DNA from 4 places in the Variovorax sp. 160MFSha2.1 genome. Region 2 is predicted to be linked to each of the others. Evidence: predicted binding sites of a transcription regulator. Region 2 holds the regulator's gene; each other region holds the start of a gene.

Region 1 (2,198 bases), 1.3 Mb from region 2:
CCGGCAGCCGCCCCTGCGGAAGCGAAGCCCGCACCCCCCCCGAAGCCCAAGCGGCCGCGCGAAGCCTCGGTGCCCAGGCCGAAGCCGGCACCGAAGCCGGCCCCCGCCGAGCCGTCGCCCGAACCCGAGACAGCCGCGACACCGGCACCCGAAACGCCCGACCTGACAGCCCAGGCTGCTACCGATTCAGGAGCAGCACCACCCGAAGCGGCGGGCGGTGCGCCGGCTGGGGCGCCGGCTGGGGCGACATCGCCTTCCGGCGGCAGCGGAACCGGCACCCAGGCGGCGGCCGGCGGCGAGGCCTCGGGCACCATCGCGGGCACCCAGGCGATGAAGATCCCGGGCTCGGTCACGCTGGACTTCGAGGCCACCGGCCAGAGCGGCGCCTCCCCCCAGCGCGGCGTGTTCGGCGAGCTGGTCTGGCTGCAGGACGGCACCCGCTACGACGGCCGGCTGACGCTCAAGGCAGTGTTCTTCACCCTGCTCAACTGGCATAGCACCGGGCGCATCGGCCCTTCAGGCCTGGAGCCGGAGCGGTACTCCGAAAGCCGCAAGTCCGAAGTGGCCTCGCATTTCGTGCGCGACCAGAACCAGATCGTCTTCAGCAACAACGCGCCCCCGGTGCCGCTGCTGCCGGGCGCGCAGGACCGCATGAGCGTGATGATGCAGCTCGGCGGCCTGCTGGCGGCCAGCCCGCAGCGCTATCCCGCCGGCACCAGGATCTCGGTGCAGACCGTGGGGCCCCGGGACGCCGAAGTCTGGGTTTTCGTGGTCGGCGAGGAAGAAAAGCTCAGCCTGCCCGCCGGCGAATTCACCGCCCGCAAGCTCACCCGCGACCCGCGCAAGGCCTTCGACAGGAAACTGGAACTCTGGCTGGCCCCGGAATACGGGTATCTACCCGTGCGCATCAGGCAAACCGAGGCCAACGGGGACTTCGCTGACGCGCAGTTGCGCAAACCCCTGCCCTCCGGCCCGCCCAATTGAGGAGAAAGTCACGCTAACGAAGCGAAAGGAGCCAGAGATAGGCCAATTAGCCAGTTGGTTTTACAGATAGACAACCTATCTTGAAACTGGCGCGTTGATTGCTATCTAACCCCCATGAACGCCATCGACATTCTCACAGGGCCCGCCATGAACATGCTTTATGACTCGGAGTCTTTCGTCGTCGTCCACGTGCAGCCCAATGAAGGCGAGGAGTCCGCGCAGCCGAACATGCCGATCCTCGAACGCCATGGCTTCGAGATCGTGGACAAGCGTTCGGGCAAGGAGGTGTACCTCGACGGCTCCTGGGCCGAGCTGTTCCAGCAACAGATCGCCGCCTGGCAGCTCAACACCCCCACGCAGGAAGAGGTGGAAGACACGCTCGAGGGCTACGCCGAACTGGCGCACACCCCGGTCCTGGTGCACTGAACCCGATCCGGCCGGTTTCCCGAGAAATCGCCAAAAAGCGCCCCGAGGGGCGCTTTTTTCATTCCTTGCCGGCTTCGCTCAGCGCCCTCAGCGGTAGATCCACCGGAACATCGGCCCCACGACCAGCAGCACCGCCACCAGCCGGCAGACCTGAAAGGCCGTGACCACCGGCACACCCAGCTGCAGCACCTTGGCGGTGATCGACATCTCGGCGATGCCACCCGGCGAGGTGCCCAGGATCATCGTGGCCGGGTGCAGCCCCGTCGCCCACGCCAGCAGCCATGCCACGCCACCGCAGAGCACCAGCATGCCGAAAGTGCCCAGAACCACCGAGCCCAGCCAGCGCGGTGCCGTGTGCAAAAACTCCCGGCTGAAGCGCACGCCCAGGCTCACCGCGATCACCAGTTGCGCCGCGTTCGACATCCACGTGGGCACGGCCGACAGCGACTGGCCCGCGACGGTGAAGCCCATCGCCACCAGCAGCGGCCCGATGAACCACGGGTTGGTGCGCTTCAGCGCGCGCATCGCGAGCGCGCCGATGCCGGTCGCCACCGCCAGCAACGCGAGGCCGCCGGGGCTCACTTCGCGCACGCCGGGCGGGTTGATCTCCAGCCCGTGCAGGCCGCTCCACTGCATCGCGAACGGGATGGTCACCGTCACCACCACCAGCCGCAGGCTGTGCGCCGCGGCCACGAGGTCGGTGCGCGCGCCGGCCGACTCGGCCATCAGCGTCATCTCCGAGGCACCGCCGATGGCGCCGGAGAAGTAAGTCGTGGCTCTCATGGATT
Region 2 (2,198 bases):
GCAGGTAGCGGCCGGTCTCGTCGTTCTCGATCTGGTAGTACTGCACGTCGAGCGTGCGCTGGGCGCGGCGCGCGAGCTGGATGCGGGTGTCGAAGGCGAAGTCGCCGCCGGGCATCAGGCGGAAGCCGCTGAGGTCGGGGTCGGGCTGCGAGGCCAGCGCGATCTTGCCCAGGGCGGTGTCGGCCGAGACGGCGATGGTCCTGGTGGGCGGGCGCGGGGCCTCGTCGGGCAGGGTGGCGCAGCCGGCGAACAGCAGCACTGCCACCATGGCGAAGACCCAATGCCCGGCGCGCGACATCAGGCCACGGCTCATCGGCTTCTTTCTAGAGTGCCTTGCGCAGGTTGGCGGGGGCGATGCGCAATGCTTCGCGGTACTTGGCGACGGTGCGGCGCGCGCACTCGATGCCCTGCTCCTTCAGCATCTCGGAGATCTGGCTGTCCGACAGCGGCTTCTTCACGCTCTCCGAGCCGACGAACTGCTTGATGAGCGCGCGCACCGCGGTGCTCGACGCGTTGCCGCCGGTCTCGGTGCCCAGCGCCGAGCCGAAGAAGTACTTGAGCTCGACCGTGCCGAAGGGCGTGGCCATGTACTTGGCGGTGGTCACGCGCGAGATGGTGGACTCGTGCAGGCCCAGCTCGTCGGCGATCTCGCGCAGCACCAGCGGGCGCATGGCGAGCTCGCCGTGCACGAAGTAGCTCTTCTGCCGCTCGACGATGGCGTTGCTCACGCGCAGGATGGTGTCGAAGCGCTGCTGGATGTTCTTGATGAACCAGCGCGCCTCCTGCAGCCGCTGCGACAGCGCCTGGCTGCCCTCGCCCTTGTGCGACTTGAGCGCGCCGGCGTAGATGTCGTGCACGCGCAGGCGCGGCATGACCTCGGGATTGAGCATGACGCGGAACTTCACGTTGGTGCCGCGCCCGGTCTTGGTGACGATGACGTCGGGAACGATGATGTTGCGTTCCACGTCGACGAAGCTGCGGCCCGGCTTGGGCTCCAGCCGCGCGATGACCTGCAGCGCCGAGCGCACCAGCTCCTCGCTGCTGCGGGTGAGCGTGGCCAGGCGCTTGAAGTCGCGGCGCGCGAGCAGCTCCATGGGCTGCTTGCAGATGGCGATGGCGGTCTTGCGGACCAGCTCTTCTTCCTCGGTCTCGTCGTCGCTGGCCATGGCGCGCAGCTGGATGCTCAGGCACTCGCCGAGGTCGCGCGCGCCGACGCCGGCGGGCTCCAGGCTCTGCAGCAGGCCGAGCGCCACCTGGAAGTGGTGCACGAGGTCGTCGAACTCGTCGTTGTCGTCGCCGGCCAGGCCCGAGGCCAGCGCGGGCAGCGAGTCTTCGAGGTAGCCGTCGTCGTTGAGCGATTCGATGAGAAAGCGCAGCGCGGCGCTGTCGCTCTCGTTGAGCCGCAGGCTCAGCGCCTGGCGGTGCAAAAAGGACTGCAGCGACTCTTGGCTGCGCGCGAGCTCGGTGGCATCGGCGCGCTCGTCGTCGCCTGCGTTGTTCTGGCGCGCGGGCGCATCGCCGCCCCATTCGCTGTCGTCGGGCGCCATGTCGACGGTGCCGTCGCCTTCCCAGTCGGGCTCGCGCTCGGAGATCTCGGCGGCGGGGCCGTCGGAGTCGGCGGCCGTGGAAGCCGTTTCGGAAGAGGAAGTGGTGGAGGTCGAACCGGACGTGGGCGCGAAGTCGCTTTCGCCGCCTTCACTGCCGCTGCCGCCATTGCCATCCTCGTCGCGCGGTACCGGGGCATCCGCAGTCTCGAGCCCGAACTCTTCGCGCACGGCTTCTTCCGCGGTGCGCTCGAGGAACGGGTTCTCGTCGAGCATCTGCTCCACCTCCTGGCTCAGTTCGAGCGTGGAGAGCTGCAGCAGCCTGATCGACTGCTGCAGCTGCGGCGTGAGCGCCAGATGCTGCGAAACGCGAAGGGACAGCCCTTGCTTCATGATGGAAACCGCCCCCGCGCCTTACATGCGGAAGTGCTCGCCCAGGTACACCCTGCGTACCTCGGCGTTGTCGACGATCTCCGAAGGCGTGCCTTGTGCCAGCACGTGCCCGTCGCTGATGATGAATGCGTGGTCGCAGATGCCCAGCGTCTCGCGCACGTTGTGGTCGGTGATGAGCACGCCGATGCCGCGCTCCTTCAGGAAGCTGATGATCCGCTGGATTTCGATCACCGCGATCGGGTCGATGCCGGCGAAGGGCTC
Region 3 (2,198 bases), 3.1 Mb from region 2:
GGATGCAGCCAGGTGGGCCCGAGCAGCACGGGCGCCGCGTCGCGCGCGCCGGCTCGTACATGGCCGCTGGCGTGCAGGCCCTGCTCCCACATCCGGAGTTCGCTGTCGAAGCCGTGCGGGTTGCGGTTGCCATGCGGCGCTTTCAGGCGCACCGTCAGGCTCCAGCGTTCGCCGGCATGCGGGGAAGCGGCAACGGTGCTGGCTGGCGAGGTACGCCCCCAGGGGCTGGAGCCGTCCGCATACCAGCCGAGAGCGATGCGATCGGGTACGGCCGGCCGGCCCCGCGTGTCGGCGTCTGTCCATTGCGCGGATTCGACATCCACCACGAAGCGCGTGCCGGCCTCGTTGCGCTGGGGCATCTCCGACACGACGCCCGTGACGCGCAGGTCGCGGCCTTCGAGCGACGGGTCGAGTGCGCCCTTCGCATAGGCCACCGCACGCCATCCGGCGAGCCCCGCGCCGGCCATCGCTCCACATGCCAGGGCGACCAACAGCAGCGCGCTCCCCGGCACTCGGCGACACCACATTCCGGCCGTGCCTATACATAGCAAACCGGCATAGACCCATGCCGGCCACAGCATCGGCTGCTGCAGCTGCAAGGCCGCTCCCAGCAGCGAACCACCCAGCGCCGCGAACCCGCCAACGCCGCCCACAGCCTGGCCTGACGCGCGAAACCGCGTCATCGGACAACTCCCGAATCCATGATGCAAACCCTCCCCGAATCACGCTCAGTGGCGCGTTAATTGCTTTGGCATCTCGGCTAGTATGCGTCTCACCAGAGACATCTTCTCCCGATGCAATCTGCCAGCACTGCACACAAAAACGCATGTCCATTCACGCCGCTCTCCACCACGTCACCCACTACAAGTACGACCGGCTGGTGCAGCTGGGCCCCCAGGTCGTGCGCTTGCGGCCCGCGCCGCATTGCCGCAGCAACGTCATCTCGTATTCGCTGCGGGTCGAGCCGGCCGAGCACTTCGTCAACTGGATGCAGGACCCGTTCGCCAACTACCAGGCGCGGCTCGTGTTTCCCGAGAAGACGCGCGAATTCAAGGTCACCGTCGACCTCGTGGTCGAGATGGCGGTCTACAACCCCTTCGACTTCTTCCTGGAGCCGCAGGCCGAGAACTTCCCCTTCAAGTACAAGCCCTCGCAGGCCGAGGAACTCGCCCCCTATCTCGTGGCCGAGCCGGTCACGCCGCTGCTGCAGGCCTACCTCGACAAGATCGACCGCAAGGAACAGCGCACCATCGACTTCCTGGTCGGCCTGAACCAGCAGGTCCAGAAGGACGTCAACTACCTCATCCGCATGGAGCCCGGCGTGCAGACGCCGGAAGAAACGCTCGCCAACGGCAGCGGCTCCTGCCGCGACTCGGGCTGGCTGCTGGTGCAACTGCTGCGCCACTGCGGCCTGGCCGCGCGCTTCGTCTCGGGCTACCTCATCCAGCTCACGCCCGACGTGAAGGCGCTCGACGGCCCCAGCGGCACCACGGTCGACTTCACCGACCTGCACGCCTGGTGCGAGGTGTTCCTGCCCGGCGCGGGCTGGATCGGCCTCGACGCCACCTCGGGCCTGCTGGCGGGCGAAGGCCACATTCCGCTGGCCTGCACGCCCACGCCTTCGAGCGCCGCGCCGATCGAGGGCGGCGTGGACGAATCGGAGGTCGAGTTCGGCCACGACATGAAGGTCACGCGCATCTACGAATCGCCGCGCGTCACCAAGCCCTACACCGAAGACCAGTGGGCCGACGTGCTGGCCCTGGGCGATGCCGTCGACGCGCGCCTGAAGGCCGGTGACGTGCGCCTGACCATGGGCGGCGAGCCCACCTACGTGGCCACCACCGACCGCGACGCGCCCGAATGGAACACCGACGCGCTCGGCCCGACCAAGCGCGGCTACGCCACCGAGCTCGTGCACAAGCTGCGCGCCGAATACGGCAAGGGCGGCTTCCTGCACTTCGGCCAGGGCAAGTGGTATCCGGGCGAACAGCTGCCGCGCTGGGCGCTGTCGATCTTCTGGCGCGCCGACGGCCAGCCGCTGTGGCACGACCCCGACCTGTTCGCCGACGAGCGCTTTCCCACGCACTACACCAGCGAGGACGCGCGCCGCTTCACCAACCTGCTCGCGCAGAAGCTGGGCCTGACCGAGCGCTACATCCAGCCGGGCTACGAGGACATCTACTACTACCTCTGGCGCG
Region 4 (2,198 bases), 330 kb from region 2:
ACCGCTCGGTCGCGAAGCGCCCACCCAGGCTGGCCACGGCCGCGCTCTCCAGTGCCTCGTCGATGTGCATCGACGGCAGCAGCCCCGCGAAGCGCTGGGCGAGCATCGACTTGCCCGAGCCCGGCTCGCCCACCATCAGCAGGCTGTGGCCGCCCGCCGCGGCGATTTCGAGCACGCGCTTGACGCCCGTGTGTCCCTTCACTTCCGCAAGATCGGCGTAGCGGGGCGGGTTCGTGTCGGGCGCGGCCCGGATGCGCGCCCAGCCGTCGTCCGTGGTGTCGGGCAACTGTGAAGCCTCGTCGTCGGTGGCCACGAACTGGCGCACCACGTCCAGCAGATGCCTGGCGCCGTACACCTCGCCGCCTGGTACCAGCGCCGCCTCCTGCGCACTTTCCAGGGGCAGCACCAGCCGCGTAGCGACGCCGCGCGTGTGCAGCGCGAGCGCCATGGCCAGCGCGCCGCGCACGGGCCGCAGCTCGCCCGAAAGCGAGAGCTCGCCGGCGAACTCGTGGCCGGCGAGCTTCGCGTTGTCTATCTGGCCGCTGGCCGCGAGGATGCCCAGCGCGATGGGCAGATCGAAGCGTCCGGAGTCCTTCGGCAGGTCGGCCGGCGCGAGGTTGACCGTGATGCGCTTGTTGTTGGGGAACTCCAGCCCCGCGTTCTGCAGCGCCGAGCGCACGCGCTCTCGCGCCTCCTTGACCTCGGTTTCGACCAGGCCGACCAGCGTGAAGCTGGGCAGGCCGTTCGCCAGATGCACCTCAACCGTGACACTGGCCGCTTCAAGACCCAGCAAGGCGCGGCTTTGCACCAAAGACAGTCCCATTTCTCTCCCTCTCCCCAAGATGGTGCGCGTTTTTTGAGCATTCCCGCGGTGGTGCGGCGCACCGTGCATCTGCAACCACTCGCAACAGCTGTTGTAACGATTTGGCTCTCAACAGCGCCGCGGACACCGCTGCAAGGGGCGGCATTCGTGCACTTTGGCACGCTCCCTGCTTTGAGCCTTCCGGTCCAACCACACACTTGCGAGGAGTTCCCTGATGACGCACCGTACCGCCGCCCAGGCGCTGATCGTTCTGGCCACCGCATTGACCGCGTCCGGCGCGGCCCTGGCGCAGACTGCAACGACCGACGCCGCAGCAGCGCCTGCGGCAGCTCCCGCCCCGAATCTGACCGGCAACGTGTCCATCACCACGAACTACAAGTTCCGTGGCCAGGACCAGGACATGATCGGCAAGAACGACTACGCCAAGACCAAGGGCTTCAAGCCCGCGATCCAGGGCGGCCTCGACTACGCCTTCGGCGACAGCGGCTTCTACGTGGGCAACTGGAACTCGAGCGTCAACTGGCTCAAGGGCAACAGCATCGAGATGGACGTGTACGGCGGCTACAAGTTCAAGGCCGGCCCGCTGGACATGGACGTCGGTGCGCTCACCTACATCTACCCGGGCAACTCCTCGGGCAACACCACCGAGCTGTACGTCGGCGCCACCTACGCGAACGACAGCTTCGGCTCCTTCACCGCCAAGTACTCGCACACCGTGTCGAAGGATTACTTCGGCTACGCCGGCAACAAGGCCGGCTCGGGCCTGAAGGGCACGAACACGGGCTACCTGAACCTGTCGTACAGCAAGGAGATCGTGCCCAAGGTCACGCTGAAGGCCGCGGTGGGCTTCACCAACATGTCCAGCGACATCCGCAGCCTGGGCTACAAGAGCTACGTCGACTACAACATCGGCGCGAGCTACGACTTCGGCAACGGCCTGTCGCTGACGGGCTCGGTGCAGGGCGCCAACAAGAAGAACTCGTACCTCGCGGTGAGCAACCCGGGCGTCGACTACGGCTTCGGCACCTTCGGCACGACCTACTACTCGCCGAATAAGGCGCGCTTCATCCTCACGCTGACGAAGACGCTGTAATCCATACAACAACGAGGTGCGGCCCAAGCTGCCGCGCCATTTCATTTCCATCCGAAGGAGAAAACTCATGAAGCTGGTCACAGCCATCATCAAACCGTTCAAGCTCGACGAAGTGCGCGAGGCGCTGTCGGCCATCGGCGTGCAGGGGATCACCGTCACCGAGGTGAAGGGCTTCGGCCGCCAGAAGGGCCACACGGAGCTCTACCGCGGCGCCGAATACGTGGTCGACTTCCTGCCCAAGGTCAAGATCGAAGCGGCCGTCTCCGACGACCTCGTCGATCG

What was found. The regulator sigma-54, encoded in region 2, starts transcription at its own class of promoters, with help from an activator protein. The targets are predictions, from matches to a motif close to TGGCANGNAANCTGCTTT.
Region 1: the regulator sigma-54 is predicted to act here: its motif matches at 1,072-1,089, upstream of ABL838_RS28240 (DUF3567 domain-containing protein).
Region 3: the regulator sigma-54 is predicted to act here: its motif matches at 733-750, upstream of ABL838_RS19700 (DUF2126 domain-containing protein).
Region 4: the regulator sigma-54 is predicted to act here: its motif matches at 979-996, upstream of ABL838_RS01455 (TorF family putative porin).

What each region holds. Positions count from the first base shown of each region.
Region 1 covers NZ_CP157624.1:6,125,162-6,127,359, forward strand. The annotation lists gene ABL838_RS28235 (DUF3108 domain-containing protein) at 1-984, shown strand, start outside; gene ABL838_RS28240 (DUF3567 domain-containing protein) at 1,132-1,410, shown strand; gene ABL838_RS28245 (AbrB family transcriptional regulator) at 1,498-2,198, opposite strand, start outside.
Region 2 covers NZ_CP157624.1:675,134-677,331, reverse strand. The annotation lists gene ABL838_RS02975 (phospholipase D family protein) at 1-313, opposite strand, end outside; gene rpoN (RNA polymerase factor sigma-54) at 324-1,937, opposite strand; gene lptB (LPS export ABC transporter ATP-binding protein) at 1,959-2,198, opposite strand, start outside.
Region 3 covers NZ_CP157624.1:4,344,609-4,346,806, forward strand. The annotation lists gene ABL838_RS19695 (DNA internalization-related competence protein ComEC/Rec2) at 1-683, opposite strand, end outside; gene ABL838_RS19700 (DUF2126 domain-containing protein) at 827-2,198, shown strand, end outside.
Region 4 covers NZ_CP157624.1:342,470-344,667, forward strand. The annotation lists gene ABL838_RS01450 (YifB family Mg chelatase-like AAA ATPase) at 1-823, opposite strand, end outside; gene ABL838_RS01455 (TorF family putative porin) at 1,038-1,916, shown strand; gene glnK (P-II family nitrogen regulator) at 1,984-2,198, shown strand, end outside.